3 regions of the Paenarthrobacter sp. CC6 genome follow, and region 3 is predicted to be linked to each of the others. Evidence: riboswitches for the same ligand, from Rfam matches in the RefSeq annotation. Region 3 holds a riboswitch; each other region holds the start of a gene.

Region 1 (9,530 bases), on a different contig from region 3:
TCCTTCCAGAAGTTGTAGTAGAAATCGCCGCGTTTGTTGACCATGGCGATCCGGTCCGTGGAGTCCAGGACTTCCAGGATGCCGGACTCGACCGCCGCGTAATCGGCGTCTTCGAGCAGTTCCTCGGTGCGGGCGTTCTGTTCCCTGACCCAGGCCAACTGCTCTTCGCCGTGGATGTCCTCAAGCCAGGCGTTTTCATCCGTGGGCTCAGGTGCGGACTCCGCCGCGTGGCGCGGTCCGGAGGCCGGCGCGGTGTCATTCCCGGAAAGTGGCGACGGATCAGCTTCTGTGGTGGTCATCGCCCCATCCAAGCAACACACTTCGACGGTAAGCAAGTCACGCAGAAGTTAGGCTGGAGCGTGGCTAAATCCCAAATCGACCGTGTTGCCCTTGTGGGGGCGGGCCCTCGGGGCACCAGTGTCCTCGAACGGTTGCTCGCGAATTGGGCTGCGGAGAGAGCTGAAGGCGCCACCCTGCAGATCCATGTGGTGGATCCGTACCCCGCCGGCTCCGGACACGTGTGGCAGCCGGAACAGTCGCGCCTCTACCTGATGAACACCCAGTCGTTCTATCCCACCCTCATCCCCGAGGATTCCGGATTGGCGGCACCGTTGGCGGGTGGTTCCTTCGACCAGTGGCGCGAGGCCCGGCGTCGCGACGGTGCCGGGCTGAACGACGCAGAAAAGGCAGAGCTGGCCACGCTCGAGTCCCACGATTTCCCCAGCCGTGCGCTGTACGGGCGGTACCTGCGCCAAACCCTGGCCGGGTTGCTGGAGCGGAAGCCCGACGGCGTGGAAGTCACCTTCCATGAAACGCTCGCCGTTGCGGCGCGGCCCGTGGACGGGATGTTCGACGTCGAACTGGCCGACGGCGGCACGCTCACCGTCGATTCGGTGGTGCTGGCTCTGGGGCACATCGAGTCACGGCTGAATCCGGAGCAGAAATCATTCAAGCGCGCAGCTGACGAGTTGGGCCTGCTGTACTTTCCGCCGGCACCGCCCGCCGACGTTGACTGGCAGGTTGTGCCGGACAATGAGCCGGTTCTTGTCCGCGGCATGGGCTTGAACTTCTTTGATGTGATGGGCCAGCTGACTGAGGGCCGCGGCGGCAAGTTCCTTGAAGCCGGAGCGCCCGGTGCCGGGGTGTTGGAGTACCGGGCCTCGGGCCGGGAGCCCAGGATCATCGCCGCGTCACGCAGGGGAACGCCGTACCGGGCGAAGGCCGGTTTGGAGGGCTATTACCCGCGCAGCATCACCATGCGCTACCTGACCGAGGACGCAGTGGACCGGTTCCGGGCCGCAGGCATCCAGCCCGGCTTCGACCATGACCTGTGGCCCTTGCTGCACCGGGACGCGCTGTGGGCCTATTATTCGACGCTGGCCCGGTCCCAGCCGGCCGCGATCAAGGACCCGGCGCAGTTCCTGGCCGACCTCGAAGACGCGCTCCAACCGCATGCCCACACCACGGCAAACTGGGAAAGCGACGTGGAGGTCCTGGTTGAAAAGCATGTGGCGGCATCACGGCGTTTGAACCTGCGCGGGCTCGCGGCGCCGTTGGCAGGCCGGACGTTCGCGTCACGGCGTGACCTGGATGCTGCGATCACCGCGTACCTGGACGACGACGCGCGGCGTTCGGCGCTGGGCGAATCGGACCCCGTGAAGATGGCCATCGGCGCGCTCCACACCGGCCGTGCCATCCTCAAGACCGTTGTAGCCGATGGCGGCATCACCGACGAGTCCTGGCTGGCAGGGCTGCGCGGCTGGTTCGAGTCGTTTGTCGAAGGGTTGGCCAGCGGACCTCCTGCGCTGCGTTCGGAGCAGCTGGCCGCCTTGGCGCGTGCCGGCGTCGTGAGTTTTGTGGGACCGGACCCCAAGTTCAGCGTCGATCGTGGCGCAAAAGTGTTCCGGGCGGCGTCACCCTGGGTCCACGAGGGGCCCGCTGAAGCACGCACCCTGATCGAAGCGATGTCACCCGCCAACAGGGTGGGCATCAACATTTCTCCGCTGCTCGAGCAGCTCATGGCCGACGGCCTGGTGCGGACCAAGATCATGATGAGTGTGGAGGGGACGCCCATGCAAACCACCGGCCTGGACGTTGAGCCACACCCTTACCGTCCCATTGCCGCCAACGGATCCATCACGGAAAACATGTACGTTCTGGGCTTGCAGTTGTCCGCGTCGCAGTGGGGCAATGCCATTGCCGCCGAAGCCCGTCCCCGCTCCGGGCGGGCCTATGCCAGCGGCCAGCGGACCTTGCGCGACGCTGACGAGATCGCCCGCAGCATCCTGGGCCTCTAGCCGTCACAGGCTTGCGTTGCCTGCCAGCCTTCGTTACTGTGTGAGCTGCATCACCCGCAAGGGTGTGCGCGCTTTTGATCTGCGGCGGGAGAGTCCTGCCGGTACATCCCGTCAGGCGCCGTAGGAGCAAACCCTCCCCAGGAATCTCTCAGGCCCATGTACCGCCGCGGCGAGGCAACTCTGGAAAGCAGTCCGGCCACACCGGACTCACCGAAGGTGCAAGCAGGCCCATGCCCGCGGAAACTCTCAGGTCCACGTACAGAGCGGGGAGGAACCCGAATCAATGCGGCACCTTGTGCCGCCTGAACGACGGAGTTCCTTTGACGATTCATCCTTCCGCGAGTGCCGGTTCACCCCATCTCGAACGCCAGCTCAGCAACCGCCACATCCAGCTCATAGCCATCGGTGGAGCGATTGGCACCGGCCTTTTCATGGGCTCGGGAAAGACCATTTCCGCAGCCGGCCCATCCGTCATTTTTGTGTACATGATCATCGGCTTCATGCTGTTCTTCGTCATGCGTGCCATGGGCGAACTGCTCCTCAGCAACCTGAACTACAAGTCCTTCAGCGATTTCGCCGCTGACCTCCTGGGCCCTTGGGCCGGGTTCTTCACCGGCTGGACCTACTGGTTCTGCTGGGTCATTACCGGGATCGCCGACGTGATCGCCATCGCCGGCTATTCCAAGGAATTGTGGCCTTCCCTGCCCTTGTGGGTTCCGGGACTCATCACCATCGGCATTCTCCTGCTCCTGAACCTGGCCACCGTGAAGGCCTTCGGTGAGACGGAGTTCTGGTTCGCGCTCATCAAGATCGTGGCTATCGCTGCGCTCATCATTGTTGGCCTGTTCATGATCTTCAGCGGCTTCGAGTCCGACGCCGGTCCGGCCGGTTTCTCCAACCTGTGGAGCCATGGCGGCTTCTTCCCGAACGAGTTCATGGGCTTCGTGGCCGGTTTCCAGATCGCCGTGTTCGCATTCGTGGGCATCGAACTGGTGGGCACCACCGCTGCCGAAGCCAAGGACCCGGAGAAGAACCTCCCCAAGGCCATCAACTCGATCCCCATCCGGGTTCTCCTGTTCTACGTCGGTGCCCTCATCATCCTCATGTCCGTCACACCGTGGACGCAGTTCGCCGCCGGCCACAGCCCGTTTATCGCGATGTTCTCCCTGGCAGGCCTCGGCGCAGCGGCCACCATCGTCAACCTCGTGGTGCTGACATCGGCCATGTCCTCTGCCAACTCCGGCATCTATTCCACGTCCCGCATGGTGTTTGGTCTCGCCCAGGAGGGCGACGCGCCTAAGGTGTTTGGCGCCCTCTCCGGACGCAAAGTACCCCGCAACGCCCTGTTCCTGTCCTGCGTCCTGCTGCTGTCCGGCGTCGTGCTCATGTACGCCGGCCAGGACGTTGGCAAGGCCTTCGACATGGTGACCACAGTGTCCGCGGTGTGCTTCGTGTTCGTTTGGTCGATCATCCTGGCCAGCTACCTTGCCTTCAGGAAGCGCCGGCCACACCTGCACGAGTCGTCAGCGTTCAAGATGCCCGGTGGCGTGGTGATGGTGTGGGTGGTGTTCGCGTTCTTCGCTTTCGTGCTGTGGGCCCTTACCACCCAGCCGGACACCCTGATTGCCTTGCTCGCCACTCCCGTGTGGTTTGTGATTCTGGGGGTCGCGTGGATCATCCTTCGGCGCCGGCCCGCGCATCTGGCACGCTACGCGGAGTTCCAGGCCGAATTGCAGCGGGATGCTGAGAGGACGGCCGTGCCGGAGCCGGCCACCAAGTAGGCTTCCCGAACGCAAAAGCAGGGCCCTTCACGCTGGCTGCGTGGAGGGCCCTGCTTATGTTGCTTTTGCCGGGAGTGGTCAGCCCCTCAAGCACTTCTGGTAGTCCAACCAGGCGAAGGCATACCGCAGCCAGCCCGCGATGTCGTACCACTTGGACGGCTTGGTGGGTGGGGTGCACTGGGGCGGTTGCGGTCCGCTGTCCGCCACAGTGATCAGAGCCTTCACCACCGTTCCACTTTCGACGGCGGTCAGCACCAGGGTGCCGGTACCTGCAGCTGCCGCCGCGGGAACCTTGAGGTTCACCGTTGCCGCGCCTGCCGTCACCGGCACGGAACCGAGCGCCACAGCGGCGCCCTTGCTGTCCACGAAGACGGCGTTCAGCGAGGCGTTGGCCGGGCTGCCGATCGACGTCAGATTCAGCTTGGAAACAGTCAGGGTGATGGGCTCACCGGCCTTAACCTGGGCCGCCGTCGAGTTGGCGACGGCAACCGAACGGCGCCCGAAGTCCGGGGACACCGGGTTGTGTTCGCGCAGGTACTTGATCCACGCATCACGGTCCACCAGGCCGGTGTCCTTGGTGTTGCTGCCTTCCTTGAAGACCCGGAAGTTGTCACCGCCGGTTGCCAGGAAGCTGAAGGTGCCGATCCTGTACTGCTTGGCGGGGTCGATCACGGCGCCGTTTACCCAGATGCCGGTGATGCGGTCACCTGCAGGGCGGGCGGCGTCGTAGGTGTAGTTGACGTTCTTGGACAGACCCAGCTGCTGGTACGGGCGGCTGGGAACAGTGCCGTCCGGGTTGGTCTGCCACTGCTGTTCAAGAAGTGTCTTGAACTGCGTGCCGGTCAGGGACGTAGTCCAGAGGTTGTTCACGAACGGCAGCACCGCGTTGGCCTCGGCGTAGGTGATGGTGCCGTCCGGTGCGTAATAGAGCTCGTTGCGCAGGCCGCCGGGATTTACGACGCCGATCTCCGCCGAGCCCAGTTCAGGCGCCTTGAGCGTGTCCACCAGTGAGTCCGCCACCAGGTTTCCCAGCGTGGACTCGCTCGCGCGGTCGTCACGCTTGGGAGCCCCGCCGGCGGGGTCCGGGGTGAAAGCGGTGGTGATATCAGCGGTCACTGCACCCACCGGCTGGTTGCCGATCTCGGCAGCCTGGGCAAGGGCCTTGTCCACGATGGTCTTCACTGCCGCCACCCGCGGGTAGCTGGCCACGAGGCTCTCGGCGGTATCGGTCGTCCGGTCCACCACAGCGGCCTTGTAGGCAGTGACGGACTTGCTTGCGGTGTCTACCGTGAGCGTCACGCTGCCCACGTTTTCGCCGTAGTTGCCGGTCTGCACGATCGCCCGGGTCTTGCCTGTGGGCTGGCCGTTGGCGTCCAGGACCGGTGCGTCCCAGGCGTACTCCTTGTGCGTGTGGCCGGTGAAGATGGCAGCGACGTCAGGAGTGGTTTCGTTGACCAGTTTGGCGAACGGTCCGCCTGCTGCGACTTCCTGTTCCAAAGTGGCGCCTTCGGGCGTACCGGAAGCGGCGCCGTCGTGGTTCTCCACAATGATCAGGTCTGCCAGGTTCTCAGCCTTGATTTTTGCCGCCACCCGGTTGATGGCTTCCACGGGGTCCCCGAACTCAAGATCGGCAATTCCGGCCGGAGTTACCAAGGAGGGAACTTCCTGGGTGACGGTGCCGATCACGGCCACGCGCATCCCGTTCATGTCCAGTACCTTGTACTCCGGGAGGACCGGGGTGGTGGTGCCCTTCTGGTAGACGTTCGCACCCAAGTAGGCGAACCTTGCGTTGGTCCCTCCGGCGATGACTCGCTCGCGCAAGTCCTGCCAACCGCCGTCGAACTCGTGGTTGCCCACAGCGGAAGCCTGCAGCTCCAGCGCGTTGAGGACGTCGATCGTGGGCTGGTCCTTCGCCACTGACGACGCGAACAAGGAAGCGCCGATGTTGTCACCAGCGGAGATGAACGCCGTTGCGCCCGGTGCTGCAGCGGCACGGAGTTTCTCCACGGTTCCTGCGAAGAGCACGGTGTTGGTGTCGATGCGGCCGTGGAAGTCGTTGATGCCCAGGAACTGCAGGTCAACGGTGGCCGGTGCGTCGGGAGTCAGGTTCAGTCCAACCACTACGGGGTCGTGGTCGCTGGCCCGGAATTCGTCCGCGGCGTAGTAGTTGGTCACGTTGTTGTTATACCTGCTGTATTCCAGCGCGACGGACTCTACGGAGTTGATGTTCCAGATGTCGGTCCCGGTGACTTTTTCCGCAGCCGCCGGGGAAGCGAGGATGTGGTCAAGCGAACCCACCAAGCCACCGAACAGGTAGGAGTGTTTGCCGGTGCCGGCCTCAAGGTCGGTGTAGCCGGCGCCCGTCAGGACGTTGATGGGATCTTCCTTGGCGTAGGCGTTGAAGTCACCGATGAGGAAGACCTTATCCGTGCCCTTGGAAGCCTGCAGGTCCTTGGAGAATGCGAGCAACGATTCGGCCTGCCTGGTGCGGGCGATGTTGGAGGCACCCTGGCCCTTGTCGGTATCGTCCGGGGTGGCCGCGGAACCCTTGGACTTGAAGTGGTTCACGATTGCTATGAACTTTTTGTCGTCGGCAGCGCCCACCGGCTTGAACACCTGTGCCAGCGGCTTGCGGGCACTTGCGAAGGCCACGGTGTCGTTGTGGATGATGGACTCGCCCACGGGCTCGGCAGCGGCCTTCTTGTAGATGAACGCGGTGCGGATCATGTCCTCATCGCTCAGCGGGGGAGCGTTGGCCGGAGTCCGCACGTAGTCCCAAACACCCGGAGTCTTGACGTTGAGCGCGTCAACCAGCTTGGACAGGGCATCGTCGCGGTTCTTGCCGAACTGTGCCGAGTTCTCGATCTCTTCAAGGGATATGACGTCCGCGCCGGACTTGGTGATGGCTGCTACGATCTTGGCCTGCTGGCGCTCGAAGTTCTCCGCGTTGGCGGCTCCGCGGGCGTTGCAGCCTTCCTTGACCGTAATCGGGTTGCCCTCGCGGTCGGTGTAGAAGACGCAGCCGCTCAGCTGGTCCCCGGTGGTGGGGAAGTAATTGAGCACGTTGAAGGACGCCAGTTTAAGGTTTCCACCAACGTTGGCCGGACCGTCGGGCCGGGTGGAGGTGAACGACGCAGGCTGGACTGAGTCCGCGTTGGCCGGGGTCAGCGCGGCCAGCGGCTGGAATTTCCAGGAGTTGTTGCCGTAGCCCAGGATCACGTCGGTGCGGAACTGTGCCGGCGATCCGACCCGCACGGGATCAGAGGTGCTCAGGTACGGCAGTTGTTGTGCCTTGGTGGTGGCGTCCTTGAGGAAGTTCGTGGACGCGCCGTCGTCGAGCTTGATGGCCCGCAGGGCGTTGTCGGCAACCACAGCGGCGTACTCCGGCGAACCGTAAGTGGCCACTGCCGTCGGCTGCACCAGTGGTGATGTGCCGGCCGCCAAGCCGACCTCGCCGTACTGGTTGAGGGAGTAGTTGTCCGTGACGGTGAACTCGCCCTGCGGAGCGACGAGCATGCCCTCCAGGCTCTCACGGGCGGCTTCATTGGCCGGCAGGGAGAACGGGGTGGACTTGACCTCGGGCGCTGCCTCACTGAGCTTCTTCAAGCCTGCGGCTTCGACCGTGATCTGGGTCTGGTTGGCGAATTCGCTCACGGCTCCGGTGAGTTCCAGGTAGTCACCCGGCTGTACCGTTGCCGCCGTCGTAGGCGAGTAGACGAACAAAGCGTCCGACGCCGTCCTGGCCGCCCCGCCGGCGTCGCCGCCGGTTCCGGGGGTCTGGACGTAGTAGCCGTTGAATCCGCCGGTTGCGTAGACGGCCGTGACCTTGCCGCGCGTCGTGACGGCGCTGCCTACGAACGGGCTTGCCGTGCCGGTGCCTTGGATCTCTGCGATGGTCTTGACGCCGGGCTGCGGACCGGGGTCCGTGGGCGGGGTTCCGCCGTTGGAACCTGTCGGGGTGATGGTGGTGCTGAGGCTGAAATCGGCGGCGTTGGAGTCGGTGTCCACACCGTTGGTTCGATTCAGGCTCTTGACGTCTGCGTTGCCGGCAGGTGCGCTGGCTGCGGCGGTCTCGAAGGTGTTGGAGGTGCCGTAGCCAAGGAGGTCGGCAATGGCGGGGTTTCCGGTGACCGAGCCGGCAGGGAGCGGTGAGACCGCGTTGGCTTGCTTGGCCAGGACCAGGGTTCCCGTGGTGCCGCTGGGATTGAGGGTGCCGGTTGCCTGCACATCGGGCGTGGGGAGGTTCGGGGCCGTGGAACTGCCGTTGTTCGTGGCTCCCTGAACCAGGTAGTAGCCCTTGGCCGGGATGCTGCCCGTCAAGGGAGTGATGCCGGTAGGTGCCGTAGTGGCGGTGGCTGATCTGTACTGCAGGGACCATCCAGCCAGGCTGACGGGAGTGTCCGAGGAGTTGTAGAGCTCCACGAACTTGTTCTTGAAGGCGGCGCCGGTACTGCCGCCGCTGAGGTACGCCTCATTGATTACCACTGGCGAAGTGCCGGTGGGTGCTGCCGGATCGTCCGCCGCGAAGGCGGGTGCCGCGGTCAGCGGGGCTGCAAGCAACCCGACTGACAGGACCGTTCCCGCAGCTGATTTCCAATATTGATGTTGCATCCGCTCTAACTTTCATTAGGGAGCCCTGTGGGGCCCTGTGGACGACGCCCGCTGTCTTGTGAAGTGGGCGATATGCCCGGAAGTTACTCCGGGGTAAAGCTGCCTCGGGCATAGCTGAACACGAACGGATGAATGGGAGGTGGCGCATCGGTGGCCGGAAGGTTCTCCCGGCCACCGAGGCTCCTACTTGGCCGCGCCCTTGAGGGTTCCGGTGGTTGCGGCTCCAGCAGCAGCGCCGATCAGGCAGACGATCTCACGATCGCCGGTCTTCCAGGAATCGCTGGTGGGGTGGAGGAAAGTGACATCCAGGGCGGACTCTTCGAAGGGTACGCCTACGAAAGTTGCGAACTGGGCACCGCAGAACTCCTCTGCCTTGGTGCCCACTTCGGTGTCACCGGGGAACGCGGACGTGTCCATTTTGGTGACGGCGTAGGCCTCGAGGTCGTGGCTCTGGTCGCACGGAATGATGGTGACGTCCACGACTTCCTGGGTATCAGGGTTGGCGATGCAGTCGCCCAGTTTCACTTTGAAGGCGTCTGCTTTGGACGATTCCGTTGCTTTGCCGGATTCATCCCGCTTGGCGTCCCCGCTGCTGATGAGCGAACATCCCGCCAGTGCCAGCGATGCCATGGTCAGCACGGCAGCAGCCCTGAGGGTCTTTGAAAGGTGGAGCATTCTGGTCCTCATTCCAGAAGGAGCACAGGATTCCTGATCGGAAAGGCACTGTGGTCAACGATGAGGGACCCAACAAGGTATTCCCACGCCGGTCGATCCCCCAAGGCCGACGATGAGAGGCTCCGGCCGGACTGCCCCTGGGTAGGAGGCAGACCGGCTGGACCCG
Region 2 (9,530 bases), on a different contig from region 3:
CTTCACCTGTGTAGAGCACCGGGAAGTGCTCGTTGAGGCGCGATGCGATGTAGTTCGCAGCCAGCAGCGCGGACTTGGTGGCTTCGGTGAGGCCCTGGCCGCCCATGAGCTTCACGTACGCCCAGGAGATCGGGAGGACACCGGCCGAACCGAAGCGGGAGGCCGAAATCGGGACATCGTTGCCTTCGGTCCAGGATGCCGCGTCACCGGGCATGAACGGCGCCAGGTGTGCCTTGGCTGCGACCGGGCCAACGCCCGGTCCGCCGCCGCCGTGCGGGATGCAGAAGGTCTTGTGCAGGTTCAGGTGCGAGACATCGCCGCCGAACTTGCCCGGCTGGGCCAGACCGACCAGTGCGTTGAGATTGGCGCCGTCGATGTAGACCTGGCCGCCGGCCTCGTGGATGGCATCGCAGACTTCGCGGACGTCGGCGTCATACACGCCGTGCGTGGACGGGTAGGTGATCATGATGGCCGAAAGGGCGTCGCGGTGGGCTTCGATCTTGGCCTTCAGGTCAACGTGGTCGATGGTGCCATCAGGAGCAGTGGCCACCACCACGACCTTCATGCCGGCCAGCACTGCCGAGGCAGCGTTCGTGCCGTGCGCGGACGCCGGGATGAGGCAGACGTTGCGCTGGTCGTCGCCGTTGGACAGGTGGTAGCCGCGGATGGCCAGCAGGCCTGCGAGCTCGCCCTGGGAGCCGGCGTTCGGCTGGATGGAGACCTGGTCGTAGCCGGTGATTTCGGTCAGCTGGGCTTCGAGGTCGCTGATGAGTTCACGCCAGCCCTCGGTCTGGGAATCCGGAGCGAACGGGTGGATCGAGGCGAACTCCGGCCAGGAAATGGCTTCCATCTCGGCAGTGGCGTTGAGCTTCATGGTGCAGGAACCGAGCGGGATCATGGTGCGGTCCAGCGCGAGGTCCCGATCGGAGAGCTTGCGGATGTAGCGCAGAAGCTGGGTTTCGGAGCGGTGGGTGTTGAACACCGGGTGCTGCATGAATGCGCTGGTGCGCTCAACGGAAGCCTCCAGCGCAAAGTCCTCGGCGGCATCGGTGACCGAAGCGCCAAAGACATCGAGCAGGCTGCCGACGATGTCGGACGTAGTCGTCTCATCAACGGAGATGCCAACAGTGTCGGCATCGATGCCGCGCAGGTTGATGCCCTTGGCCTCGGCGGCGGCGACGATCTCTGCTGCCTTGCCCGTGACGCGGATGGTGATGGTGTCGAAGAACGAACCGTGGAGGACCTCGACGCCGGCAGCCTTCAGGGACGCTGCGAGCGTGCGGGCGTGGCTGTGGGCGGTCTCGGCGATCGCTTTCAGGCCTTCGGGGCCGTGGTAGACGGCGTACATCGAAGCGACGATGGCCAGCAGCGCCTGCGCGGTGCAGATGTTGGACGTGGCCTTCTCGCGGCGGATGTGCTGTTCGCGGGTCTGCAGGGCCAGACGGTAGGCGGGGACACCGGCGTCGTCCTTGGAAACGCCCACCAGACGGCCCGGCATGGAACGCTCGAGACCCTTCTGGACGGCCATGTAGGCCGCGTGCGGGCCGCCGAAGAACAGCGGGACACCCAGGCGCTGGGCGGAACCCACGGCGATGTCAGCGCCCTGCTCACCCGGAGGGGTGATGAGCGTCAGGGAAAGGAGGTCGGCGGCAACGGTGACCAGTGCGCCGCGTTCCTTGGCCTCGGCAATGACGGCGGAGTGGTCGAAGACGCGGCCGGAAACACCGGGCTGCTGGAGGACGACGCCGTTGATGGCACCTTCCGGAAGGCCGGCTGAAAGATCGGCAACCTCAACCTCGAAGCCGAGGGCTTCAGCACGGCCCTTGACGATGGCGATGGTCTGCGGGAGGCAGTCTGCGTCGAGCACAGTCTTGCCGTCCTGCACGGCCTTGTTCTTGTTGGCGCGGCGCATCATGAGGACGGCCTCGGCCACGGCGGTTGCTTCGTCAAGCAGCGAGGCGTTGGCGATAGGCAGGCCAACGAGGTCCTGGACCATGGTCTGGAAATTCAGGAGTGCTTCAAGGCGGCCCTGCGAAATTTCAGGCTGGTACGGGGTGTAAGCGGTGTACCAGGCCGGGGACTCAAGGATGTTGCGGCGGATGACCGGCGGCGTGATGGTGTCGTAGTAGCCCTGGCCGATCATCTGGACCGCGGTCTTGTTCTTGGAGGCGAGCTTGCGCAGCTCGGCCAGGACCTCGACTTCGCTCAGCGCGTTCTGCAAGGTGAGGGCGACGTCCTGGCGGATGTCGTTCGGAACGGCAGTGTCGACCAGCGAGTCGACAGAGTCGTAGCCAACGGACTTGAGCATGGTCTCAATGTCGGCCTGTCGGCGGGCGCCGATATGCCGATCGACGAAGGTGGTGGAGGCAGAACTAACCGTCACGAAGGAACTCCAATACTTGGGCGGCGTTTGGGTACGCCACAGCGGCTCGGGTTCCTCCCCGCTCTGTATTGGACCTGAGAGTTTCCGCGTGTTGTCCGCACAACGAATCGCTTGCACCGTCGGTGAGCACAGCATCCCACGTCAATGGCGTGGAGTGCCTGCTGCTTTCCAGAGTTGCCTCGCCGCGGCGGTGCGTGGGCCTGAGAGATTCCTGGGGAGGGTTTGCTCCTACGGCGCCTGCATCACGTGCCTGCAGGACTCTCCCGCCGCAGATCAAAGGCATGTTCAGTTGTCTGTGGGCGCCACGCTGGGCACGCCACAAGGCTTAATTGTCCTACGTGCAAGGCCCTGCGGCAAATGGATGAGCAGTCACTTCCGCAGGCGGTCCAGGACCCCCAGCAGGATTTCGACGTCGGCCTCCCGGCCGGCGTTGCCGGCCCCCTGCCCGCCCTCGAACATCGCGTTGAAATAAAGGCCGTCGCCCATGTAGCTGACGGCCTTGGCGATCTCCGGTCCTACGTCTTCGGCCAGGACATCAAGCCACTGCTGCTGGATTCCTGCGAAGCGCCGCCGCGTTTCCTCATGGGCTACTTCAGCGAGCCTGGTGGCGGCAACGAAGGCCCTGTCCATGGGGGTGTCGGCCCAGAGGGAGGACCGGATGAAGTAGGCAGCGGAACCGTCCGGCGCGGCCTTCATCTGCTCAATGTCCTCCTGCGCCAACTCGTCCAGGCGTTCCAGCAAGGCGCTGATCAGGGCTTCCTTGTTGGGGAAGTGATACAGCAGCCCGCCCTTGGAGACACCGGCCCTCTTGGCGACGGCATCCAGGGTAGCGGCCCGCTCCCCTACCTCGATCAGGAGGGATTCGTAGGCATCCAGGACGGCGTCCCGGGCAACTGGTTTTCGTGGCATGTGTACATCATTCCCTAAAGAATTGCGGGGGTTGAATTTGTAACTATACCGTCTGGACGGTACAGTAAGAGGCATGTTCTCGCCGTCCTCAACCCAAGCACCCCGTTCCGCCGCCCCCTTGACGGGCCCGGCTGCACCGTGGCGCGACTGGACGGCCTTGGCACTGCTGATGTTCCCGGTGCTGCTGGTGGCCGTCGATAACACCGCGCTCACTTTTGCCCTGCCGGAAATCGCCCGCTCCCTGGACGTGGGCGGCATACAGCTCCTGTGGATCGTTGACGCCTACCCGCTGGTGCTCGCTGCGCTCCTGGTCTCCATGGGCAACCTTGGTGACCGGATCGGACGACGCCGGTTGCTTCTGATCGGCAGCACAGGCTTCGCGGCGGTTTCGGCTGCTACGGCATTCGCTCCGTCCGCGGAGTGGCTTATTGCCGGACGCGCTGCACTCGGCGTCTTCGGCGCCATGCTGATGCCATCCACGTTGTCCTTGATAAGGAACATCTTTACCGACCCCAACCGCCGTCGGCTCGCGATCGCTGTATGGGCTGCCGGATTCTCCGGCGGCGCAGCCCTTGGTCCCATCTTCGGCGGCTGGCTGGTGGAGCACTTCTGGTGGGGCGCCGTCTTCCTGGTAGCAGCATTCCTGCTTCTGCCACTCCTTGCCTTTGGCCGGGTACTCATTCCCGAGTCCAAGGACGCCAACCCCGGCCGGGTGGATGTGTCCAGCATTGTCCTGTCCGTGGTCACCATGGCGCCCTTCGTTTACGGCATCAAGGAATTCGCGGTCCACGGCTTCGGTGCCTCAGCTGCTGCCTTCATGGGCTTTGGCCTGGTGATGGGCATTCTGTTCGTCCGCCGCCAGCAAAGGATCGAAAGCCCCATGCTGGATGTTTCCCTGTTCAAGAACAAGGTATTCAGCACGGCCATCGTGGCGAATGTTTTGTCCTTGTTCTCCATGACGGGGTTCATCTACTTCTTTGCCCAGCACCTGCAGCTGGTCGAAGGGCAGTCCCCCATGGAAGCCGGCATCGCCATGATCCCGGCCCTCCTGGCCACCGTCATCGCCGGCCTGCTCGTAGTACCGCTGGTCAAGAAAGTACGGCCCGGCTTCGTGGTGGCCGGCGGACTGACACTGAGCGCCATAGGCTACCTGGTGGCCGTCGTGGGTGACCACGGCAGCGGACCGGTGTTCCTCCTGTCAGCCCTGACGGTCCTGGCCGTCGGCGTGGGTGCAGCGGAGACCATCTCCAACGACCTCATCCTGGCGTCCGTGCCGGCAGACAAATCAGGGGCGGCCTCGGCCATCTCCGAGACCGGTTACGAACTCGGTTCCCTCCTGGGAACAGCCGTGCTCGGTTCAATCCTCACCGCGTCCTACCAGCACAACCTCGTCATTCCCGACGGTGTGCCCACAGAGGCGGCGAGGAAGTCCGGGGAGACTCTGGCAGGTGCGGTTGACGCGGCATCCGGGCTCCCCGCCCAGTTGTCGGAGGCACTGACCACCGCCGCCCGGATAGCCTTCGACTCCGGCGTCCACATCACCGCGGCGATTGGGCTGGTACTGATGGCAGGAGCAGCAGTGATGGCCGCCGTCGTACTGCGCAAGGTTCCCAAAGCGCAGTAAGGGAAGCTACACGGCTTCCGTGGGTGCCGCCTTCTTGTCGACGCCGGCAGTCAGTTGGTCGATTCGCTCCAGGGCGTCGCTGAGCCGGCCGACCGTTGTCCACAGCCCAGGCTGCTGCTCCCTGACCTCCTCGAGGGAAGTCCCCGCGGAGGTCAGGGAAGCGAGGTCGAAGCTCACGTTGGTCCTCGCCCCCGCTATGGCGGCCCGCAGCGCACCGAAACCCACCACGACGTCGGCGACGAGGGCCGGGTTCCCGTGGGAAGCGAGCCAGCCGAGGTCTTCAATGGCGTCGATGGCCCGTTCACCCAGGACGGCGGAGGCCTTGGCTGCGTCCACGGAGGCTTGGTGGATGGCTTCTTCGCGTTCCGGTCCGGGGTCGAGGCGGAAAGCAGCCCCGAAGGCGTTGGAGGCAGATGCGTCCTCGTCCGCGAGCTGGAGAGCCGCTTCCCTGAGCTCATGGGCCCTGGCATGGATAGCGGAAAGCTCGTCACGCTGCTGCCCCTCGGCTTCCGTGTACCCGGCCACCATTGACGTCAAGGCAGCCGCAATGGATAGCATCACCCCGGTACCGGCGCCGCCCCCGGGCGAGCCGCTCGACTCTGCCAGGGCTGCGGTCCAGTCCTCAACCGTGGAGTGCTGCGTGGTGGCGGGTTCGGAATTCGTCATGCCATCAAGTGTGCCGTGACAGCCAGGTTCGCACACACAGGGTTCGCACAACGCGGATGGATACACTGGCCAGACCGAAGGCGTCGAACGAAGGGTAAACCCATGACCATTGACCTCGAAGAGCTTTACAAAGACCTGCACGCCAACCCGGAGCTGTCCTTCCAAGAGACCAGGACCGCCGGGATCGCAGCCGGGCACCTGGAGAATCTTGGCTTCACCGTCCACCGCAACATCGGCAAGACGGGCGTGGTGGGCACCCTTGAGAACGGAGCCGGGCCGGTCGTCATGCTCCGGGCCGACATGGACGCCCTCCCGGTCAAGGAGTCAACGGGACTGGACTACGCAAGTACTGCCATGGGTGTCGATCCTGACGGAAACGATGTTCCGGTCATGCATGCGTGCGGACACGATGTCCATGTCAGCTGCCTCGTGGGAGCAGCAGAAGCGTTGGCCGGACAACGTGACCGGTGGCAAGGCACACTGATCGTCGTGTTCCAGCCCGCCGAGGAATGGGGTGGCGGTGCGCAGGCGATGGTTGGCGACGGCCTCTATGACGTCGTGCCGAAGCCCGATGTAGTGCTCGGACAGCATGTGGCCCCCTTCCCCGCCGGATGGTTCGGCATCCGGGCCGGCGTCACCATGGCCTCCGCAGACTCCCTCAACATCACCTTGCACGGCCGCGGCGGGCACGGATCGCGCCCTGAAACCACCATTGATCCGGTGGTGATGGCCGCCGCTGCCACCATCCGCCTGCAGGGCATCGTGTCGCGTGAACTCGCCGCCAGCGACTCCGCCGTGGTCACCGTAGGACAGATCCACTCCGGCACCAAGAACAACATCATCCCCGAGACGGCAACCCTCGGCCTCAGTGTCCGCACTTTCAGCGATTCCACCAGGGACAAAATCCTCGGTTCGATTGAGCGCATAGTGCAAGGGGAATCAGCGGCATCCGGCGCTCCCAAGGACCCGGAGATCCATTTCGAAGAGCACTTCCCGCTGACAGTTAACGACGAGTCGGCAGCAGGCAGGATTACAGCGGCCTTCAAGGCCAGGTTCGGCGAGGCACAGGTCATTGATCCCGGGCCCGTATCCGGCAGCGAAGACGTAGGAGCCTTGGCTAAGGGTGCCGACGCGCCGTTGGTGTTTTGGTTCCTCGGCGGCGCCGACCCTGCCCTGTTCCGCGAATGGGCGACGACGGGGCGCCTCCCCGAAGATATTCCCTCGAACCACTCGCCCTACTTCGCGCCCCTGATCCAGCCCACGCTGGCCAAGGGAACGGAAGCATTGGTCACAGCCGCTCTGGAGTACCTCGGTTCAACAGGCGGAAACAACTAGCCTGCGCGTGGACGGGCACACGGGAAAGGCGCCGGCAGACCGGCGCCTTTTTCGCGATCTTCTACTCGTTCCAGTCCAGGCGGGGCCTAGACCTTCTCGTGGATGCGGTCAACCTTCGGTTCGTAAACCACAGGTTCCCTGCGACGGCGTGCCAGGAAAGTCCAGAGTGTCCCTTCCGATGCCTGGAGGGTCTCCGCCGGGGCAACCGGTTCCTTCCTGGCCTCTTCAGTTGTGGTCTCGGGCTTGCGCGCGGAGTCCTTCTTCGTGCGCCGCTCGAAGTCGTCATAGTACGCGTAGCACATACAACCTCCCTTAGTGGCGTTCTTTAATAGTCCTCGCACTCCGGCCGCACGTCGACCACTTTTTTGCAGTCGACCACTTTTTTGCAGGAGTTCCGTTTCAGCTTGTGGTGGTCACCGGGCGAGGCTGGACAGCCGCGCAACGTCCACCGCCAACCTGGTTTCCTCCGCCACCAGGTGGGCGTTGATGGCGGCCCCGGCCATGACGCCCGAAGCGGCCGACGCCATGACCTGTCCCATCAGGTCCGCGACATTGCCCGCAGCCCAGACGCCGGGAACCGCGGTGGCCCCGCCCATGGGATTCACTTCCACGTGGTGTCCTACTCCCATGGGGTGTTCCACCACCGGGACGCCAAGCGACTCCAGCACTGCGGACCTTGCCTCCAGCCTGGTTGCGGTCACTACGGCCTCCACCGGGATGACTGTTCCCGAGGCCAGGACGACACCCCTCAACGCATCATCCTGGATGGCGAGTGACTCCACCTTGCCTTCCACCACGCTGATCGAGCGTGCAGCCAACTGCTCCCACTCTGCGTCCGTCGGCTCCACCACGTCATTAAGGAACAGCGTGATGTTCGGGCTCCACTGCCTGAAGAGCATCGTCTGGTGCAACGCCATGGGAACAGAGCCCAGTATGCCGATCGCTTTGTTCCGGACCTCCCAGCCGTGGCAGTAGGGGCAATGCAGGACATCACGACCCCACCGCTCCCGGATGCCGTCGATGTCGGGCAGAACATCGGTCAGCCCCGTGGTCACAAGGATCCGGCGGGCCTTCACCGTCCGCCCATCGGCCAGTTCAACATCAAAGGAGAGCTCCGCGCCTTTCTCGGCCCCCGCCGTCGAGCGCGCTGCGACGGCGACGCCCGCGATGAAGTCCACCCCGTAGCCGCGTGCTTCTTCCCGCCCCATATCCAACAATTCCCTGGGATCAATGCCGTCCCTGGACAGGAAACCATGGACCCCGGCAGCCGGCGCGTTCCGCGGCTCGCCGGCGTCGATCACCAGGACGGACCGGAGGGCCCTGCCAAGCGTCACGGCGGCACTTAACCCAGCTGCGCCACCTCCGATCACCACAACCTGGTACTCGTCCGCGGTTTCCGTCTTCGTATCTCTGCTCACTGTGCCTCCGTCGACTCGTTGCGGCCTTCCGCCGCTCCTACCATCCTTGGTCGATGTCGACAGAAGCGGCAAGAAAAATTGCCACTATGGCAAACTGGGGACATGGCAAAGGATTTCAGCGCAATGCTCGACGCCGTCGGTCCGCGCCTGCGCGCGATGCGGACCCAACGGAACCTGACGCTGGCAGAGGCATCGGAAGGCACGGGGATCTCGGTGAGCACACTGTCCCGCTTGGAGTCGGGCCAGCGCAAACCCACCCTGGAACTGTTGCTGCCGATTGCACGGCTTCACCAAGTACCTCTTGAGGAGTTGATCGACGCCCCGGAAACGGGCGACCCCCGCATCCATCTCAAGCCACACGTCCATCATTGGGGCACCGCGCTGCCCCTCACTCGCCGCCCCGGCGGAATCCAGGCCTTCAAGATGGTGCTGAAAGCCGGAACGGGCAAGGAAATTCCAGACCCGCAATCCCACGAAGGCTACGACTGGATGTACATCCTCAATGGGAAACTGCGGCTGGTCCTGGGCGGGAACGACTTCATCCTCAAACCCGGGGAAGTGGCGGAATTCGACACCCGCACCCCACACTGGTTCGCCAGCGCTACCTCTGAACCGGTGGAACTGCTCACCCTGTTCGGCCAGCAAGGCGAGCGCCTGCACGTCCGGGCACGGCCCAAGCGGCAGGACCAGCAGGCGGAAATCTAGGAAGCCAGGAACTCCCGGGCATTGCGGCGCGACACGGCGGGGTCCGCTCCGGCGTCGGGCTGGTTGATCTCGGACCACACCTCATCGAGCGAAAGTCCAAGAACATCGGCAATGGCCGCCACCGTGGGAAAGGCGGGAGTGGCAACCCTTCCCGACTCGATTTTGCGCAGCGTTTCGGGAGAAACACGGGCATCGAGGGCAATCTCCAGCATGGAGCGTGCGCCCCGCGCACGGCGGAGCAGGGCACCGAGACGCTGTCCGCGCTCGGCCTCTGCGGGTGTGAGCGGCAACCTGACCATGGCTCCAATTGTAATACCGGGATAATATGGCCGGGATAGTTATTGGCATCAACTCCGGAAAGGTCCCCTATGATCGAGATCCTCAGCACCAGCGAACTGACCCGTGCCCGGGCCGCAGGGACCCTGGTGGCCAACATCCTGCACACGCTCAAGAGCCGGTGCACTGTTGGCACCAACCTCCTGGAGATCGA
Region 3 (9,530 bases):
TCGGCGTTTGGGCCCTGCACGGCAACCAGGGACGTCTCGGCGGAGGCGTCTTCAACCAGCACATCGAAGCCGGCTGCCCGCTCCTTCAGTGCCGCCGCAACCACCTTGGCGTTGCCCGCATTGGGGACCACCAGGAAGTTATCGTCAGCGCGACGGTACGTAATGAGGTCGTCGATGATGCCGCCGTCGGCGTTGCAAATCAGCGAGTACTTGGCCTTGCCCACCGCAATCGCGGACAGCTTGCCCGCCAGGGCGTAGTCCAGGAACGCTGCGGCGTCGGGGCCGGTGACCCAGACTTCGCCCATATGGGAGAGGTCGAACAGGCCTGCGGACTTGCGGACCGCGTGGTGCTCGGCGAGTTCGGACTCGTACTTGAGGGGCATCTGCCAGCCGCCGAAATCCGTGAAGGAAGCGCCGGCTTTTTTGTGCTGCTCATACAGGGCTGTGTAGTTCTCAGTCATCTCAGGAGTCCTTAGTTTTCGAAGTCCGTAAGGGGCGGGCAGGAGCACACCAGGTTGCGGTCGCCCGCGGCACCGTCAATGCGGCCTACCGGCGGGAAGTACTTGTCCTGCTTGAGGTGGTGGACCGGGAAGGCGGCCTGCTCACGCGGGTAGTCGCGGGCCCAATCGGAACTGACGACGGCGGCAGCCGTGTGCGGCGCGTTGCGCAGCGGCGACTTCTCAACAGTGAAATCACCGTTGGCCACCTGCTCGATTTCGGCACGGATGGTGATCATGGCTTCGATGAAGCGGTCGATCTCGGCCAGGTCCTCGGACTCGGTGGGTTCCACCATCAAGGTTCCCGCCACAGGGAAGGCCAGCGTGGGCGCGTGGAATCCGAAGTCGATGAGGCGCTTGGCTACGTCCTCAGCGGTGACGCCGGTCTTCGCGGTCAGCTCGCGGAGGTCCAGGATGCACTCGTGAGCCACAAGTCCGCCTTCACCTGTGTAGAGCACCGGGAAGTGCTCATCCAACCTGGAGGCAACATAGTTCGCGGCCAGCAGGGCGGACTTGGTGGCTTCGGTCAGGCCCTGGCCGCCCATGAGCTTCACGTACGCCCAGGAGATCGGCAGAACGCCGGCGGAACCATAACGGGAGGCCGAAATCGCGACGCCGCCTTCGGCAGAATCACTGTTCGCGTCGCCGGGCATGAACGGCGCCAGGTGTGCCTTGGCTGCGACCGGACCAACGCCCGGTCCACCACCGCCGTGCGGGATGCAGAAGGTCTTGTGCAGGTTCAGGTGCGAGACATCGCCACCGAACTTGCCCGGCTGGGCCAAGCCAACCAGCGCGTTGAGGTTGGCGCCGTCAACGTACACCTGGCCACCGGCCTCGTGGATGGCATCGCAGACTTCGCGGACGTCGGCGTCGTACACACCGTGCGTGGACGGGTACGTGATCATGATGCAGGAGAGCGCGTCCTTGTTGGCCTCGATCTTGGCCTTCAGGTCGTCGTGGTCGATCGTGCCATCGGATGCCGTCGCCACGACGACAACCTTCATTCCGGCCAGCACCGCGGAGGCAGCGTTCGTGCCGTGGGCCGAGGCCGGGATGAGGCAGACGTTGCGCTGCTCATCGCCACGGGACAGGTGGTAGCCGCGGATCGCCAGGAGCCCGGCAAGCTCACCCTGGGAGCCGGCGTTCGGCTGGATGGAGACCTGGTCGTAGCCGGTGATCTCGGTGAGGTCGGCTTCCAGGTCCTCGATCAGTTCGCGCCAACCGGCCGTCTGGTGGTCCGGAGCGAACGGGTGGATCGAAGCGAACTCCGGCCAGGAAATGGCTTCCATCTCGGCAGTGGCGTTGAGCTTCATGGTGCACGAGCCCAGCGGGATCATGGTGCGGTCCAGCGCGAGGTCCCGATCGGACAGCTTGCGGATATAGCGCAACAGCTGCGTCTCGGAACGATGCGTGTTGAACACCGGGTGCTGCAGGAAATCAGAGGTGCGGACTACGGATTCGGGCAGTTCGAACCCGGAGGCGTCCCCCACCGGACCGGCACCAAAGGCGACGGCTACCGCGGAGAGGACTTCCGGCGTCGTGGTTTCATCAACCGAAACCCCCACGGTGTCGGCGTCGATGATCCGCAGGTTGATGCCGCGGGCTTCGGCGGCGGCGATGACCTTGTCCGCCTTGCCGGGGACGCGGACCGTGAGGGTGTCGAAGAAGGAGTCGGCAACGAGCTCGCGACCAGCCTTCTGCAGCGCAGTGGCAAGGGTGCGGGCGTGGCCGTGGACGGTTTCGGCGATCGCCTTCAGGCCTTCAGGGCCGTGGTATACGGCGTACATCGAAGCGACGATCGCGAGCAATGCCTGTGCCGTGCAGATGTTGGAGGTGGCCTTTTCGCGGCGGATGTGCTGCTCGCGGGTCTGCAGCGCGAGGCGGTAGGCGGGGACGCCGGCGTTGTCCTTGGAGACACCGACGATGCGGCCCGGGAGCGTCCGCTCCATGCCTTCACGCACGGCCATGTAGGCCGCGTGCGGGCCGCCGAAGAACAGCGGAACACCGAAGCGCTGCGCAGTTCCGACGGCGACGTCGGCACCTTGTTCGCCCGGGGGCGTGATGAGGGTGAGCGCCAGCAAATCCGCGGCCACGGTGACCAGTGCGCCGCGTTCCTTCGCGTCGGAAATGACGCCGGAGTGGTCGAAAACCCGGCCCGAAGCACCAGGCTGCTGGAGGACGACGCCGTTGATGTCGCCGTCGGGCAGACCGGCGGAGAGGTCCGCGACCTCTACCTCGAAGCCCAACGCCTCAGCGCGGCCCTTCACGATGGCGATGGTCTGCGGAAGGAGGTCGGCGTCCAGGACAGTCTTGCCATCCTTGGCCGTCTTGTTCTTGTTGGCCCGGCGCATCAACAGCACGGCTTCGGCCACGGCGGTGGCTTCATCCAGCAGGGAAGCGTTCGCCACGGGAAGGCCGGTGAGATCCTGCACCATGGTCTGGAAGTTGAGGAGCGCTTCGAGGCGGCCCTGGGAAATTTCCGGCTGGTACGGCGTGTAGGCCGTGTACCACGCGGGAGCTTCCAGGATGTTGCGGCGGATGACCGGGGGCGTGACGGTGTCGTAGTAGCCCTGGCCGATCATCTGGACCGCGGTCTTGTTCTTGGATGCGAGCTTCCGCAGTTCGGCGAGGACCTGCACCTCGGTGAGGGCATCCTGCAGTTTCAGGGCCGTGTCCTGGCGGATGGAATCGGGGACGGCTACGTCCACCAGGCCGTCGACAGAGTCGTAGCCGATGGCCTTGAGCATGGTGTCAACGTCGGCCTGGCGCCGGGCGCCGATGTGCCGGTCCGCGAAAGCGGTGGGGGTTGATTGAACAGTCAAGAGGAACTCCATGATTCAGGCGCCCACTGAGCGCCACGATGATGTGGGTTCCTCCCCGCTCTGTATTGGACCTGAGAGATTCCGCAGGAATGGTTGCCTGCTTGCACCGTCGGTGAGCCCGGTTACCCGAACTGCTTTCCAGAGTTGCCTAACCGCGGCGGTACATGGGCCTGAGAGATTCCTGGGGAGGATTTGCTCCTACGGCGCCTGACTGGATGTACCGGCAGGACTCTCCCGCCGCAGATCAAAAGCGTTGCGTCACGCGAGTGACACGCTTCACACCATAGCGCGGGGTTTCGCAAAAGTGCAAGCAAGCGGCCCCTACCCGTGCATGGCCTCGTGGATCTGAAGGGCGAACCAGAGCTGGGCCACCGTGGAGGTTTCACCCATGTCCAGGCCCGTCAGCTCACCGATTTTCCGGATCCGGTAGATGATGGTTTGCCGGTGCGTGAACAGGGTTGCCGCCGTCTTTTGCCAGGACCGCTGCGAGTCCAAATACGTCCGCAACGTGACAATGAGATCGCCTTCCTGGCTCTGCTCGTAGTCGAAAACCGGCCCCAGGAGCCGCCGGACCAACGCGGTCCCTTCCTCGAAACTGGTCAGGCCCAACCAGGACGGGCCCTGGGCATAACGGGCCAAAGCCAGCTTGTTGGCGCGGGCGGAACCAAGCGCCCAGAGGGATTCCTGCAGTGCGCGTTGGATATTCGCAACGGCTGCCGGCGCACTTATCCCGATCGCGGCATCCACACCGGCGCAATGCACCAGGACGTCGTCGGGCACGTCGGCCGGGACCACCACATGGAACCTGTTGTTCCGCTTCAACGACGCCGACGCAACCCCGTGCCGCCACAGTTCGATGTGCACGTTGGCCAGCCTGTCGCCGTCGTCCGCTGAGATCGAGGCGACCACGAAGCCCTGTGCCGGAACCTCGAAAGCTGCCAGCCTGCTTTCCATGTCCGCCGTGCCGAGCCGGCCGTCGAAGGCCTGGAGCAGGAACTCGCCCGCTAGGCGGTGCCTGCCTTCCAGCGACAGGACGATGCGGGAAAGCTGCAGTCCCAGCACGGTGGCGGCGTGCAGGAGCACGACGGCGTCCGGGTGCGGTTCGGCGTTGGGCAACACCACCAAAAGCGCATTCGCGTGGGTGGGGATATCCATGGTCAGGACGTGCCTGCCCCGAACGCGGTGCCACTGGAAATTCTTCCCCGCCAACGACACCTGCCCCGACGACGGCGCCCAGGCATCAGCGAGGAACTCCGGGAGTGCCTTCCCATCGGGGTGCCAGGGATGGAGGCAGCGGCGATCCACGACGAACAGGTCCGCGTCCAACTCGGTCGCCAGCCGCTGAACGAGGCTCTGCCAATGGTCCTCGGAGGCACCTGCGGTGCGGAGCAGATCATAGACGCGCGCCGTCTGCCGGAGCCGACGCGACTCTTCGAGCAGCGAGGACTCCGCAACCGACCTGGCGATCGCGATGAACGGCAACGGATACGGAATGTTGACCAGGGGCAAGGGGAGCCGATCGCACGCCGCCAGGAATTCCGCGGTCAGGGTCGGCGCGTGCATCTTCTCTCCGATGGCCAGGGCGCTGGCACCGCTGTCCATCAGGGCCTCCGCGAGCGCCACTTGCCCGTCTGCGTCGGCGGGAATCGAGAGACCATTGGTCATCATGAGTTCGCCGCCCGTGACCCACTCCCAGAGCCGGGGCAGGTCCGAGGTGTGAGCCCAGGTGATGCGGTTATCCATTCCTGCCGAGCCGGCCAGGATTGTCAGGCCCAGCTGCGGTTCGGCGACGAGTTCAGCGACGGTGATTGCCATGCCTTGGCCTCCCGGGGTGTGCCGGATGGTCGCCAGCACCGTTTAGACAAATGTATATGCAACTTAATCATTTGTAGTCGATCTACGGATAGTCGGAGTGACGCCGGTCACCCAAGAATTGAATGACTACTTCCCCGCTCCCCAAGAGCACTCACGAGAGAGGGTTGCAATGAGCGCAACAAGCAACCTCATTGACGATGCCCCACTGACCGCGTTCCACAAAAAGCTGACGTTCTTCGCCTCCGGCGGTCCGTTCATCGATGGCTACGCGTTGTCGATCATCGGAATCGCCCTGATCACAATGACCCCCGGACTGCAGCTGAGTACCGGGGAAATTGGACTGATCGGTGCCGCCAGCCTGGTAGGCATCTTCTTCGGCGGCGCCGTCTTCGGGTGGCTCACGGACAAGATCGGCCGCCACAAAATGTATATTGCCGACCTCATAGCGCTGGCCGTCTTCTCGCTGCTGAACGGCTTTGCCACTGAGGTCTGGCAAGTAGTCCTGTGCAGGTTCTTCCTGGGGATGGCCATCGGCGCCGACTACCCCATCGCCACGTCGCTCCTGGCAGAGTTCCTGCCCAAGAAGCACCGCGGCCGCCTGCTTGGGGCCACCTTTGTGGTCTGGGCTGTTGGCGCAGCGGTCGCCTACGCCGTCGGATTCCTGCTCCGCGACATGGGACCGGACGCTTGGCGCTGGATGGTCGCCAGCCCGGCGATCTTCGCCATCATCACCCTGCTGTGCCGGCTCGGGACACCTGAGTCGCCACGCTGGCTGCTGTCACGTGGTCGCCGTGAGGAGGCTGATGCAGTCATCAAGAAGGTCTACGGACAGCAGTATGGGCTGGCTGATATCGCTTCCGACAGCGAGGGACCGGCGAAGCAAGGCAGGTTCCTGGACATTTTCCGGGGCCAGTTCTGGAAGCGGACGTTGTTTGTTTCCATTTTCTGGACAGCCCAGGTGATCCCACTCTTTGCTGTGTACACCTTCGCCCCTGACCTTCTGGCATCCTTCGGAATGCACGGAGACGCCAACCTCTACGGAGGATCGTTCTTGATTTCCATGTTGTTTGTTGTCGGTGGCATCCCCGGACTGTGGCTGGTGGAAAGAATCGGCCGACGCCGGCTGCTTCTCTGGAGCTTCGGGGTCATCGTGGTGGCCTTGGCCATCCCGGCTTTCATTCCCGACGTCCAGGCCGCGCCGTTGTTCATCGCCTTGGCCGTATTCGCTTTGGCTTCCGGCGCCTCCAGCTTCCTCGAAGTCGTCTACCCCAACGAACTCTTTCCCACCGAAGTGCGGGCAACGGCAGTGGGTTTTGGTACCGCCATCAGCCGCATCGGATCTGCCGCCAGCACTTACCTGATGCCCATCGCAATAGTGAGCTTCGGCGCCGCCGGTTCCCTGCTCATCGGCGCCGTGATCTCCCTGGTCGGTTTGGTGGCGACCTTCCTGCTCGCGCCGGAAACGGCCAACAAATCCCTTTCAGAACTCACCTCCCGTAAGAATCCGGGCACCCCGGAGCCGAATAAAGTAACCGAAGGATCCCTGTCATGACCACTCACCAGCCCGTCGGACCAGTCGATGCCACCAAGGTTCCCCGCTTCGCAGGATTGGGTACCTTTGCCCGTCTGCCGCAGATTGACCGCGTCCCCGACTACGACATTGCCATTGTCGGCGTACCGTTCGACGGCGGTACCTCCTACCGCCCAGGGGCCCGGTTTGGTCCGGCCGCAGTCCGCGAAGCCTCCCGCCTCCTGCGCCCTGGTTACCACCCGGAGCTGGATGTGGAGCCAGTCAACGAAGTCCAGGTCGTGGATGCAGGGGATATCGCCTGCACTCCTTATGACATCGCCCGTGCCATCCGCGAGATCGAGGAGCAAGCCCGTCCGCTGATCAGCCAGGACAGGAAACTCATCTCCATCGGCGGCGACCACACCATCGCGCTCCCCATGTTGCAGGCGCTCAACAAAGTGCACGGACCAGTGGCTCTACTCCATTTCGATGCCCACCTGGACACCTGGGACACGTACTTCGACCAGCCGGTCACGCACGGAACCATCTTCCGGAGGGCGTTCGAGGAGGGCTTGCTGTTGGAAGACAAGTCGATGCACGTGGGTATCCGTGGTCCTGTGTATGACCGCAACGACTTCCTGCGCGACCACGAGTTCGGTTTCCAAATCATTCGCTGCTCGGACCTGGATGTCATAGGCGTCCCGGCGGCGATCGACCAGGTCAGGCAGCGGTTGGGCGACACCCCCGTCTACGTTTCCATCGACATCGACGTCCTGGACCCGTCCTACGCACCCGGCACCGGCACCCCGGAGATGGGTGGTCTGCATTCCCGGGAGCTCCTGGCACTGCTCCGCGGACTCAACGGCATCAACATCGTGGGCGCCGACGTCGTAGAAGTGGCACCGGCGTATGACCATGCCGACATCACCAGTGTTGCCGCAGCAACTGTGGTGTTTGACCTCTTGGCCCTGATGGTCAACCGGGGAAAGGGCGCCAGCGTGTCAGGCTTCGAACTCGAAGAAGCTACAGCCTGATCCTCAGGGGCGCCGTCCCGCACTGAGTGGGGGTCAAGTTTCCTCCCTGGTCACTTGACCCCCACTGGAAACACCGGAATGGTAGTTTGATTCCTGCTGAGGCAGACAACGCACCCAACCGGAGGACCATCCATGTTTAAGGGTTTCAAGGACTTCATACTTCGCGGAAACGTGATCGAACTGGCTATCGCTGTCGTTATCGGCAGTGCATTCACCGCACTCGTCGGAGCTTTCACCAACCACATCATCAACCCGGTGATCGCCGCCGCCGGCGGCATGAACGCCGAAGGCCTGGGCTTCAAGATCTGGGAAAACAACCCCGCTACCTTTGTCGATTTCGGCGCCGTGCTGACCGCACTCGTGACCTTCGTGATCACCGCGGCCGTGGTCTACTTCATCTTCGTGGCACCCATGAACAAGATCAACTCACTGGTCAAGGACCGCCTCTCCACCGAGGAGCCCGAGGAAGAGCCGCTTCCGGCCGACACCGCGCTGCTTGCCGAGATCCGCGACCTCTTGAAGGATGCAGCCGCCGCCCGCGGAAATGCCCGGGACTTGGACGACGACTCCATCCGCTAGGAAAGCCCGCCGCACATCCCTGTTGTTGCGGCCTTTCCCGTTTGGCCAAGTAGAGCCCGGCACTACCCCTGAGGGAGTGCCGGGCTTTACTTTTGTCCGCCCCGATACATGGGCCACTCACCGGGCAGGAACAGCCGGCTACCCGGAAGTAGCCGGAACGTGACGCACCAGCAACGGGTTCGAAACAGGCGCGGGGCAGCATGAAACCATGAAGCGCAACCCGAGGACCCCCGTTACCGCGGACCTGCTGTGCGATGTCTGCGGCCAACTGCCCGAACCGCCCAAGGCCAGGCTGACCCTGGCCAACATCGCGGTCATGCTTCCCATTGAACTTCTGGTCCATGCAGCGGTGGTGGAAACCCATCTTCCCTACCTGGCCAAGGTCCTGCTGCTCACCGTGACCGCGACCGTCCTGGTGATCTGGGTTGCCGAGCCCTCCGCCGCGAAGGTCCTCAGGCGCTGGTTGCACGCCCCGGCACTCCGCCACCGGCACAAGCTGAACATGGCGCCTGCCCTGTGGCGGGCGCGGACCCTCGTGCTGGACCAACCCGGATCCCTACAGAGGATCACCCAGTCACTCGCCCGCTTGGAGACCAACATCCTGAGCATCCATGTTCATCCGATGGGAGGCGCCGGGCCGGACGGCAGCGTCATGGACGAGTTCGTCCTCTCGGCCCCGGGCGAGGTCACCGAGGTTGAACTGCTGAAGGCCTTGGACGACGGCGGCGGGCGTGGGTCCCAGGTCTGGCCGACCACGGCGCTGGCCATGGCCGACGGACAAACCAGGGCCCTGAGCCTGGCCGCCCGGGTGGCCGGAAATCCTGCCGAGCTCCCACACGCCGTGGCTGAGCTGCTGTCCGCAAAAGTAGTGCCCAACAGTCCGGAACGTCGGCCACCCGGGGCCGCGACCGCCGTCGTGGGTTCCACGGATGTGCTGAAGGTTCCCACCGCTTGGCATGGTCCACTCGTGTTCTCCCGCCCGGGCGAGCCGTTCACTCCGGCCGAATCCGCGAGGGCCCATCGCTTGGCTGAACTGGCCGAAATCCTGGCTTACGGCCCTGCCCCCACCCCGGCGAGGGACTGACGGTATCCCGGTCGCCTGCAGGATTCGTGTCGTGAGGCACTCCTGGACTTCCAACGTGCGAATATTTGTCCACCATTCGCATCTTTCCCATGGGGGACCTTTGTCTGAAAACACTCACTCCGGCACGCCCGAAACTGCCGGGAACAACACCAACACACCCGAACCGCAGTACGGCGTACGGCTTCCCGA

The links. A riboswitch is a leader RNA that binds a small molecule or an ion and turns the genes downstream of it on or off. The one in region 3 is predicted to bind glycine.
Region 1: another riboswitch for glycine. It lies ahead of cycA (D-serine/D-alanine/glycine transporter); the one in region 3 lies ahead of gcvP (aminomethyl-transferring glycine dehydrogenase).
Region 2: another riboswitch for glycine. It lies ahead of gcvP (aminomethyl-transferring glycine dehydrogenase); the one in region 3 lies ahead of gcvP (aminomethyl-transferring glycine dehydrogenase).

Annotation. Positions count from the first base shown of each region.
Region 1 covers NZ_JARDAN010000010.1:188,986-198,515, forward strand. Annotated here, with positions in the region: gene PV760_RS12725 (prolyl oligopeptidase family serine peptidase) at 1-299, opposite strand, end outside; gene PV760_RS12730 (FAD/NAD(P)-binding protein) at 360-2,297, shown strand; glycine riboswitch at 2,373-2,471, shown strand; gene cycA (D-serine/D-alanine/glycine transporter) at 2,618-4,078, shown strand; gene PV760_RS12740 (ExeM/NucH family extracellular endonuclease) at 4,157-8,689, opposite strand; gene PV760_RS12745 (septum formation family protein) at 8,873-9,364, opposite strand.
Region 2 covers NZ_JARDAN010000030.1:22,578-32,107, reverse strand. Annotated here, with positions in the region: gene gcvP (aminomethyl-transferring glycine dehydrogenase) at 1-2,383, opposite strand, end outside; glycine riboswitch at 2,562-2,659, opposite strand; gene PV760_RS20390 (TetR/AcrR family transcriptional regulator) at 2,753-3,292, opposite strand; gene PV760_RS20385 (MFS transporter) at 3,366-4,916, shown strand; gene PV760_RS20380 (cyclodeaminase/cyclohydrolase family protein) at 4,923-5,582, opposite strand; gene PV760_RS20375 (amidohydrolase) at 5,685-6,917, shown strand; gene PV760_RS20370 (hypothetical protein) at 7,004-7,219, opposite strand; gene PV760_RS20365 (NAD(P)/FAD-dependent oxidoreductase) at 7,331-8,335, opposite strand; gene PV760_RS20360 (helix-turn-helix domain-containing protein) at 8,438-9,040, shown strand; gene PV760_RS20355 (helix-turn-helix domain-containing protein) at 9,037-9,339, opposite strand; gene map (type I methionyl aminopeptidase) at 9,409-9,530, shown strand, end outside.
Region 3 covers NZ_JARDAN010000033.1:3,227-12,756, forward strand. Annotated here, with positions in the region: gene gcvT (glycine cleavage system aminomethyltransferase GcvT) at 1-461, opposite strand, end outside; gene gcvP (aminomethyl-transferring glycine dehydrogenase) at 473-3,319, opposite strand; glycine riboswitch at 3,468-3,566, opposite strand; gene PV760_RS20725 (PucR family transcriptional regulator) at 3,641-5,134, opposite strand; gene PV760_RS20730 (MFS transporter) at 5,304-6,686, shown strand; gene speB (agmatinase) at 6,683-7,678, shown strand; gene mscL (large conductance mechanosensitive channel protein MscL) at 7,811-8,257, shown strand; gene PV760_RS20745 (amino acid-binding protein) at 8,466-9,341, shown strand; gene PV760_RS20750 (hypothetical protein) at 9,442-9,530, shown strand, end outside.